Regions from separate parts of the Cobetia sp. cqz5-12 genome, predicted to be linked through region 2. Evidence: predicted binding sites of a transcription regulator. Region 2 holds the regulator's gene; the other holds the start of a gene.
The links. The regulator sigma-54, encoded in region 2, starts transcription at its own class of promoters, with help from an activator protein. The targets are predictions, from matches to a motif close to TGGCACNNNNNTTGCTNT.

Region 1 (5,183 bases), 960 kb from region 2:
CTTGATGCCAGCATCAAATTCATCGCCATAGATGGCGAAGCCGGCGCTGTCCGGGCCGCGATCGGTCATCGCGATCAACATCGGCTCGAACAGCTCCCCCAGGCGCGATTCCAGCGCCGGGTTCTTGAGATAAAGCCCTACGATTCCACACATGGTGATGTCCTCTCACGGGCAGGAGACGTCTCCTGCCTGATGTCTTGAGCGTGGTGGTGACAGTGGCGACCCTCGTCTGACATGACCCGCGAGATCCGCGAGCGCCGCCGGATGAGATCAGAAGAATTCGGCGTAGCGCTGGACTTCCCAGGCACTGACCTGCGCGTTGTAATCCAGCCATTCCTCGCGCTTGAGGCGCATGAACTCGGCGCAGATCCCCTCGCCCAGGCTCTCGCGCAGAATGCTGTCCGCCTCGAGCGCATCGATGGCCAGGGCCAGATTCTGCGGCAGCTTCTCGATGCCCTTCTCGGCGCATTCGCTCGGGGTCAGCGAGTAGAGATTGATGTTGTGGGGCGTGCCCGGGTCCAGCTTGCGCGCCACGCCATCCAGCCCCGCCGCGATGATGGCGGCGTGCACGAGATAGGGGTTGCAGCCGGCGTCCGGCAGGCGGAACTCGAGGCGACCGTAGGGCACACGCACCATGGCCGAGCGGTTGTTGTCCCCGTAGGCGACGAAGACTGGCGCCCAGGTCGCGCCGCTGGTGCTGCCACCCCCGACCAGACGCTTGTAGGAATTGACGGTCGGCGCGGCAAAGGCACACAGCGCCGGGGCATGCGCCAGCAGTCCGCCGAGGAAGTGGTACGCCAGCGGTGACAGGCCCATGCCCTGGGCGTCGGAGTCATCGCCGAACAGGTTGCGGCCGGTGTCATCACACACGGACAGGTGGAAGTGCATGCCATTGCCCGGGCGGTCCGCCAGCGGCTTGGGCATGAAGGAGCACACCATGCCCAGGTCATTGGCGATCTCGCCGGCGGCCATGCGCACGAAGGTGAAGCGGTCTGCCGAGGTCAGCGCATCGCTGTAGGTGTAGTTGATCTCGAACTGGCCGTTGGCGTCCTCGTGATCGATCTGATAGACGTCGAAGTCCACCGCCTGCAGCGATTCGACCAGCCGTTCGAGGAATTCACGCGAACGCGACAGGCCCTTGTAGTCATAGCAGGGCTTGGCGAGGGTATCGCTCTCGTCCACCGGCAACAGCTCACCCGCTTCCCCCCGGCGGAACAGCGAGAATTCCGGCTCCAGCCCGGTATTGAGCGTCCAGCCCTTCTCCTTCAGGCGCTCCAGCTGCTTGAGCAGCACCACACGACTGTCATTGGCGAACGGTTCGCCGTTGACGTAGCCATCACAGGCCATGCGCGCATAGCCCGGTTGCCACGGCACCAGCGACAGAGAGCTCAGATCACCCCGCGCCATGAAGTCCGGCCCCTCCGGCGACATGCCGAGACCACTGACGGCGAAGCCGGCAAAGCCCGCGCCCTTCTCGACCACATCCATCAGGCAATTGGCCGGCACGGACTTCGTCTTGGCAGCGCCATGAATATCCACGAACTGCGCGAGCAGATAGCGAATGTCTTGATCCTTGATGAACTGTTGCGCGTTTTCGGGTGACATCTGGGTTTCCTCTGAGAGCGGACCGGGTTCCATCTCCCTCGACACTGTCTGCCACCCCGGGAAACCTGACCCCTTGTGGTGACTCGCCACGTCAAGATAGCGGATGAAACGAGTTTTTGTGATTCCTGCTGGTCAACTTTATTTCCCCCAAAGAAAAGCATGCAGCATGCCATTTCGCCAGTTGCCACCCAGAACTTTTCATCAACCTCTTGTTTTGCATGGGAATTTATTTTCCCAGCTCGTTTTACCCCATAGAAAACGCCAGGTGATCCTGAGTAAATTCCTGCTCGTTTCTCGAAATAGGCATCATTTCGGTGCCCAGAGCTCCCTCTTCGCACCAGCATGACGCAAAGCGCTGATATTCACGCCCGAATTCGTGCTGCCAAGCGGCGCCTGACTCGCTCAAGAGCTGCCGTGGCCATGGCCTTTGACGGAATTGGCAAGCCCCTTGCTTAACCATGAGGAATGTTTCTTTCCTTTCAAGAATCGACCCTCGTGCGATCAGGCAAGGCAAGCAACAGGCACAAGCCCTTGTTAAGCGCCTGAAGAGGCGCCGGAAGAGGCGAAAGAACAACAACACTTCCTGCGGCGGATGCGCGTCTTGCGCGCCATCTTCGTCAACATCAGCAGGACTACGGCACTACCCATCTACGCTAGGCAGCACGACTCACAGGAGAAAGGGACGCATGGCGAATTCATGGCGCATCTCGGCACTGGCCGAACAACACCGCAAGCTGGGCGCGGAGCTTGAAGACTGGAATGGCATGGGCACCGCCTGGAATTACGCCGTCTCGGACACGGCCGATGACCACGAGACCATTCGCACCCGCGCCGGTCTGATGGATGTCTCGGGGCTCAAGAAGATCCACTGCAATGGCCCTCACGCCCAGGCCGTGCTGGATTACGTCACCACGCGGGACATGTCCAAGCTGTATCCGGGCAAATCGGTGTATGCCAGCGTCTTGAATGAGGCCGGCAAGTTCGTCGACGACTGCATCGTCTATTGCCTGGCACCGAACTCCTACCTCGTGGTGCACGGCACGGGCACCGCGAATGAAATGCTGGCCAAGAGTGCCCTGGGGCGTGCCGTCAGCCTGACCTTCGATGACGACATGCATGACATGTCACTGCAGGGGCCGGTCGCGGTGGATTTCCTTGAGCGTCACGTGCCGGGCATCCGTGAGCTGCGTTACTTCCACCATCTGCAGACCCAGCTGTTCGGCTACCACGTGATGATCTCGCGCACCGGCTACACCGGCGAGCGGGGCTACGAGATCTTCTGCAAGGCCAAGGACGCTCCCTCTCTGTGGGAACAGATTCTCGAAGATGGCGCCGACATGGGCATCAAGCCGTGCAGCTTCGGCACCCTTGACTGGCTGCGGGTCGAGAGCCACCTGCTGTTCTACCCGGCGGACAATTCCGAAACCTACCCGTATCCCGACCAGCCGGTGGGCGACACCCTATGGGAGCTGGGCCTGGACTTCACCGTCTCACCGGGCAAGACCGAATTCCGTGGCGCCAGCGAACACTTCGCGCTGCAGGGCAAGGAGCGCGTCAAGGTCTTCGGCGTGCTGCTGGACTCGAAAGACGTCGCCCAGATCGGTGACAAGATCTACGCCGATGGCAAGTGCGTCGGTGTCATCACCCAGGGCATGTACTCGCGTCTGAGCGATCGCTCCATGGCGCTGGCACGTCTCGAACCCGGCTATGCCGAGCATGGCACCCCGCTGACCCTCAAGACCGGCACTGACGGCGAGACCAGCCTCTCGGCCATCAGTCATTCCCTGCCCTTCGATGACCCGGAAAAGGCCAAGCGACTGGCGCGCGGCTGATCGCACGCCACAACCTCGAGGCAATAGCCAAAGCCCCGAGGCAACAGCGCGAATCGCGCGATGCTGGATAGCGTGAAACCTGAGAGGCCTCCTCGGCATGGCGTCGAGGAGGCCTCTTGCATCACTGCCATGGAGTCAGGCTGAGGCATGCTTGCCGCGAGGACTGGCCACCAACGTGGATGAGGGGTGGCGGTAAACTTGATAATCTCACCCGATATCCGCACGCGGGTGACGCGCAATGACTCCCACAAGGACGCGTTTCTTGTCCCGCCTGCTCATCCCTATCGCATCCACCTCCGCCACAGGAGTTATCCATGCCGCGAGAATCCTCCCATTCCTCCGACACACCTCAACCGACAGCGCCGGACACGAAAGCGACTGAGACGAAAACCGCGTCGCTGACCGCAGAACCTGCCGCGCAGTCCGAGGTGAAAGAGACCATCACCGCGGCAGCCGACGAGACGCGCCTGGGACTTGAGCAGCACATTGCGCGCGCGCTCAAGCAGCAGCGAGTCTCGCAGGGCTACAAGATTTCCGATGTATCGCGTATCGCCGGTGTCAGTCAGGGCATGATCAGCAAGGTGGAGAACGCCCAGGTGTCCACCAGCCTCGATACCCTCAACAAGCTGTGCAATGCCTTGAGCCTGCCGATCTCGAAGCTGTTCAGCGATTACGATGTCAATGGGCGTGGTGCCCAGCACATCAAGGCCGGGCAAGGCATGCAGGTGGTACGCACCGGCACGGAAGTCGGCCATGCCTATCAACTGTTGAGCTACAAACAAGGCCCCAAGAAGCGCTACGAACCCTTCCTGATCACCATGGATGATGCCAGCGAAGTCTTCCCCAACTTCTGTCATGCCGGGCATGAATTCATCTACCTGCTTTCCGGCAACCTCACCTACCGTCATGGAGACAAGTTCTATGACATGGGGCCCGGTGACAGCCTGGCCTTCGATGCCGGAGTGCCGCATGGTCCCGAGAAATTGAACGAGGTGCCGATCCAGCTGCTGTCGATCATTCACTACGACGATGAATGAGCCTCTCTGACGAATGAGCCCCTCGAACATCCATCATCATCGTCATGGGGACTGGACAACATCCATGAAGATTCGCCTTGCCACACCCGAGGATGCCCTGGGAATTTCACGCGTTGCATCCGCACTGGGCTATCTGCCCCACGACGATGATGCGTTGATCCTGCAACGACTGCAGCACCTGTTGGCGTCACGCCATGACCGCATCTGGGTGGCTGAGCAAGCGGGTAAAGTGATTGGCTGGCTGCATGCCCAACATGTCTTTCGCGTCGCTTCAGCGGATTTCATCGAGATACTGGGCCTGTCCGTCGCCCGGGAGGCGCAGCGACAAGGCGCAGGACGGGCATTGGCCAGACAGGCCATCACCTGGGCAACCGACGAGGCGCTGACCCTGCGAGTTCGTACCCATGAGGCACGCGACATCGCCAGGAAGTTCTATGCCGCCTGCGGCTTTACGCTGGCCAAGACACAGTGCGTCTTTCAGATGACTAGGTGATTCTGCCCGCCTTCCTGATAGAGCTCACCCGCCTTCCTGACTGAGCTCGCCCACATTCCTGACTGAGCTCGCCCGCCTTCCTGACTGAGCACGCCCCGAGTTCATGCCCTGCCATGCCCTGCAGGCCGAAGAAAAAATCGCCTGCCATGACAGCGTTGCGAGACGCGACCTGTATAGCCCTTCATTCCTCTGGCAGTCGTATCGCCTGAATGGCGG
Region 2 (5,183 bases):
GCTGACCGAAAGGAAGGTGGAGTGCAAAGAGCGAAAGAGGCGAGAGCCCGAGGAGCTGATCACAATGCACAGCCCTGTCAGTGGCGGTTACTCGTCTTCCTCGAAGCGCGCCTCGAACAGCGCTTCGATGGCCAGCATCGCCTCATCGGCCTGTTCGCCCTCGATATCGATCAGCAGCGTGGTGCCGCAGGGCGCGGCCAGCATCAGCAATGCCATCACATTGGCCGCATTGGCGCGTCGCTCGCCATGGCTGACCATCACCGTCGCGGAATAGGGCGCACAGCAATTGACCAGCTTGGTGGCTGCGCGGGCATGCAGACCGCGACGGTTGGTCAATATCAGCTCACGAGAGGCCATCGCGGTGCTCCTGCTGACGCTTTTGTTGATCGCTCTTCTGACTGTCCTGTGCGCTGGCAGATACATGGCTTGGCTCGGCCGTCTCGCCGTCACTTGCCTCACCCGCGTTGCTCAGCGCGGTATGAATGCCCAGCTCGCGGTGACGCAGACGCACCTCAGGCAGGCGCTCGGCAAAATAGCTCGCCAGCTGTTCGCACAGGTAGACGCTGCGATGCTGGCCGCCGGTACAACCCACGGATACCGTCAGGTAGCTGCGATTGCTGTCCTGATAGGCGGGCAACCAGCGTTCCAGCCAGCCGGCGATATCGTCATGCATCGCCTGGACGGTGGGGTAGCGCTGCAGGAATTCCGCCACGCTGTCATCGCGACCGGTATCGCCGCGCAGGTTGATGTCCCAGTACGGGTTGGGCAGGCAGCGGGCATCGAACACCATGTCGGCGTCGGTCGGTACGCCATGCTTGAAGCCGAAGGATTCAAAGGTCAGCGTCAGGTGGCGGGAGCTGTGCTGGGCGACCTGTTCGGTGATACGCGAGCGCAGGTCGTGCACGCTCAGGTTGGTCGAGTCAATGACCAGATCGGCCTTCTGGCGAATGGGAGCGAGCGTCTTCTGCTCGATCTCGATGGCCTCGGCCAGGGTGTGGTCGTTGTCGCGCGTCAGAGGGTGACGACGACGGGTCGCCGAGTAGCGTTCCAGCAGCACTCGTGAATCGGTGGTCAGGTAGACGACCTGGACGTCCATGCCGCTCTGGCGGACGCTGTCGAGCAATTCGGGGAAGCGGGTCAAGGCTTCCGGCAGGTTGCGGGCATCGATGGAGACCGCGATGCGCCGGCGCGCCGGGCTGTCCTTTTCGAGCTGATCGACCAGTGGTGCCAGCAGCATGCCGGGCAGATTGTCGATGGCATAGTAGCCAATATCTTCCAGCGCCTGGAGCGCGATGGACTTCCCGGAGCCGGAGCGGCCGCTGATGATCACGATCTTCATGAAGTGCTCTCCAAGGGCGAGGTCAACGTCGAAAGAATGCAGGGGTGGGGCAGAAGGCTGCCCGCTATCAGTGCGCTGTACGTCGGCCGATGGAAGGCCAGCAAGACGAAAGCCCGGACGATGTCCGGGCCTGTCATTCAGCGCGCCGGTAATTCGGCGATGGCTTGGGTCAATGCCTCAAAGAGTGCACGCTGGCTGTCTGCCTGGCGCAGAGCCGAGCGATTGGTCGGGGAATTGAGCAATTCCGCGACCTGCCCGAGCAGCGTCAGATGGGTCTCATCCGCTTCCTCAGGTACCAGCAGCACGAACAGCAGATCGATGGGTTCTCCGTCGATGGCATCGAAGTCGATGGGTTCACCGAGCTTCAGAAACGCAGCGATTGGCGTCTTGCAATGCGGGCTGCGTGCATGGGGCACGGCCACACCGTGGCCAATGCCGGTCGACCCCAGTCTCTCGCGCCCGATCAGGCGCGAGAAGACTTCCTGACTATCCAGGCTGGGAATGTTCTGTGCGATGAAGGTGCTGAAGAATTCAAGCACCCGCTTCTTGCTCCCCCCGGGGACGCCGTAGAGCGTGCGCTCGGGGGGAAGGATCTGATCAAGTGTCATGGCTGAAGGTCAACGGGTCCCGGTGCCCTGAGAGCGAGCCTGGGACTTTTCCTTGTGTTTGACCAGCTGGCGATCCAGCTTGTCGGCGAGCGCGTCGATGGCAGCGTACATGTTGGGGTCTTCTGCCAGGGCGTGGAGGTCAGCGCCTGCCGCGTGCAAGGTGCAGGCAGCCTGCTGGCGCTCCTTCTCGATCGACAGTGTCACCTGAACATTGGTGATGTTGTCGTAATGCCGTTCGAGGCGAGCGAGCTTCTCGTTGACGTAATCGCGGAGAGGATCGGTAAGTTCCACATGATGCCCGGTGATATTCACTTGCATGGACACGCTCCTTTATCCAGCGGGTTGCCATTCAATTGTAACCCTTTTTGACTACGAGCAAACCCTGATCGGACGCTCTGCAACAGGCTTGACGGCCACCGTCTGGTGATGTTTTCGCACCCTTGCCAGTGGCGTCAGATGTCGTGAGCGTCTGTACCGACAATGCCCAAGCTTTGCGCAAAGATCAACGCTGCGCTGCATCGTGGCTCAGTGCTTGTCTTCAACTCAGTGAGGGGTAACGGAGTGGACTTCAAGGGAGCGTCTGATGGGTGGTGCGTGAAAGACGCGCAAGAAGGCGCGTTTTCGTCGCCAATCCCTGCATGTACGTCGCCTTTCAGGCGCTTCGATTGCGTGGAGCAAGCAGCCTGTCGGAGAGGTCACCAAGTGTCATCCACGTGCAATAGGCGCAAAAGTGACTTTAAAAACATGCGATTGACGTAGAATGGCACTACCGGAGCGGCAGATTTTTGCCATCATCCTGTGCTCCGTCATTGGCCATGATGGGGCATTGACGAGCGGTTGACGGGGTGACAGGGCGCGCGACAGGCGCCTGATACCCGCGAAGTCATAAGCTGGCGAGCGGAAGATCCAGCACTTGAAGTTGGCGGCGGCTGCCACTGTAGAGGTGAGGGCATGGCAGCCGCAGGTGTCGCGTCAGGCCAGACGCTTGCGCTCGCTGGAGGACGGGATGCCCATCGCCTCGCGATACTTGGCCACGGTACGGCGTGCGACCTCGATGCCATCGCTGGCGAGCAGATCGACCAGTCGAGAGTCGGAGAGAGGTTTGCGGGCCGGCTCTTCCGCGATCAGCTTGCGGATACGGGCACGAATGGCGGTGCTTGAGTGGGCGTCGCCACTGCCACTGCCACCGACCTGGCTCGAGAAGAAGAACTTGAGCTCGAAGACGCCGCGCGGGGTGTGGATATACTTCTGGGTCGTGACCCGCGAGATGGTCGACTCGTGCATCTCGACCACTTCGGCGATGTTGGCCAGAATCAGCGGCTTCATGCCTTCCTCGCCTTGCTCGAGGAAGTCGATCTGGCGCGCCATGATCTCGCGGCCGACCTTGAGCAGGGTGTCATTGCGCGATGACAGGCTCTTCATCAGCCAGCGCGCTTCCTGCAGGTTGTCCTTGAGGAAGGTGTTGTCGGCGGACTTGTCGGCACGCTTGATCAGCGCGGCGTATTCCGGCTGGATGCGCAGCTTGGGCAGCGCTTCCGGGTTGAGCTCGACCTGCCAGCCGTGGCGGGTATGACGCACCAGCAGATCAGGGATCACGTAATCGCTGGCGGGCTCGCCCCAGGCGGATGCCGGACGCGGGTCGAGCGCGCGCACCAGGCGGATGACGTGATCCAGCTCGTCATCGTCAAGGCTCAGGCGGCGCTTTAGCAGCTTGCGGTCATCGTTGCCCAGTGCCTCGAGGAATTGACGTACCAGGCGTCGCGCCTGCGCCAGCAGCGGCAGGTCATCCGGCAACAGTGCCAGTTGCAGCAGCAGGCACTCGCGCAGATCACGGGCGAAGACGCCGGTCGGGTCGAACTGCTGCAGACGCAACAATACCTGCTCGAGCTCGGAGGCCTTGAGGCCGGGTAGACCCTGGCCGCGCAGGCCATCGACCAGCTCGTCGAGTGACAGGCTCAGATAGCCTGCTCCGTCGACGGCATCGATCAGGCTCTCCGCCATCTGGCGTTCACGACCATCGAGGTCGGTCATTGCCAGCTGCCAGCGCAGGTGGTCCTGCAGGCTCTCGACACTGGTATTGCGATCGAAGTCCGGCCCTTCTTCGCTCCCGCTGCCACTGCCGGAGCTGGTCAGGCTACCGGCGTGGTCCTGGTAGAGGTCCGACCAGTCACTGTCGAGGGGGTATTCCTCGGGAATCTCGCTCGAGGAGTCGGCAGTGGAGATCTCGCTCGAATCCTGTGTCTCGACGACATCCAGCGACTCGTAGTCCTCGTCGAGCTCCAACATGGGGTTGGACTCGAGGGCTTGCTGAATCTCCTGACGCAGGTCGAGCGTCGACAGCTGCAGCAGCTGGATCGCTTGCTGAAGCTGCGGCGTCATGGTCAGCGAGGTGCCGAGGCGGAGTTGCAGGGTGGGTTTCATGGAGTCAGTCAATTCACGGCAAAGGAACGTGCTTACTACGCTATACCGTGACTCGGGGCACTGACAAGTGGTTGCCGTGAATATTCAAGCAACTTGCATGCCATGTTTCCACCAAGGTGGTATGGACGTCATGCATGCGTCTGATGTCAGACATGAAAAAGCCGCTACGCGATAAAATCACGCAGCGGCTTTTGAAGCTTTCGCCTCCGGTGGGGCTCAGCGTATCTGCTGACCCTAGAGCTTGAACTCGTGGCCCAGGTAGACGTCGCGCACCTGCTGGTTGGCCAGGATGGAGTCTGCGTCACCGTGGGCGATGATCTGGCCATCGCCGACGATATAGGCGGTATCGCAGATATCGAGTGTCTCGCGCACGTTGTGGTCGGTGATCAGCACGCCGATGCCACGATCGCGCAGTTGGCGCACGATGCTCTTGATCTCGCCCACCGAGATGGGGTCGACGCCGGCAAAGGGCTCATCGAGCAGCACGAAGTCCGGCTCGGTGGCCAGTGCCCGGGCGATCTCGACCCGTCGACGCTCCCCGCCGGACAGGCTCATGCCGGCGCTGGCGCGGATGTGCGTGATGCTGAATTCCTCGAGCAACTCTTCAAGGCGTGCCTTGCGGCCATTGCGATCCAGGTCCTTGCGGGTCTCCAGAATCGCCATGATGTTGTCGGCCACCGACAGCTTGCGGAAGATCGATGCCTCCTGCGGCAGATAGCCGATGCCGGCGCGTGCACGCTGATGCATGGCGGCAGCGGAGAGGTCCTTGTCATCGATGGAGACGTTGCCGGCATCGGCGCGCACCAGCCCGACGA

Region 1: the regulator sigma-54 is predicted to act here: its motif matches at 2,043-2,060, upstream of F8A90_RS07525 (aminomethyltransferase family protein).

What each region holds. Positions count from the first base shown of each region.
Region 1 covers NZ_CP044522.1:1,759,260-1,764,442, reverse strand. Annotated here, with positions in the region: gene F8A90_RS07535 (class II glutamine amidotransferase) at 1-153, opposite strand, end outside; gene glnT (type III glutamate--ammonia ligase) at 271-1,605, opposite strand; gene F8A90_RS07525 (aminomethyltransferase family protein) at 2,292-3,437, shown strand; gene F8A90_RS07520 (helix-turn-helix domain-containing protein) at 3,752-4,474, shown strand; gene F8A90_RS07515 (GNAT family N-acetyltransferase) at 4,539-4,967, shown strand.
Region 2 covers NZ_CP044522.1:802,170-807,352, forward strand. Annotated here, with positions in the region: gene F8A90_RS03395 (HPr family phosphocarrier protein) at 88-357, opposite strand; gene rapZ (RNase adapter RapZ) at 344-1,339, opposite strand; gene F8A90_RS03405 (PTS sugar transporter subunit IIA) at 1,477-1,947, opposite strand; gene hpf (ribosome hibernation-promoting factor, HPF/YfiA family) at 1,957-2,265, opposite strand; gene F8A90_RS03415 (RNA polymerase factor sigma-54) at 2,920-4,368, opposite strand; gene lptB (LPS export ABC transporter ATP-binding protein) at 4,603-5,183, opposite strand, start outside.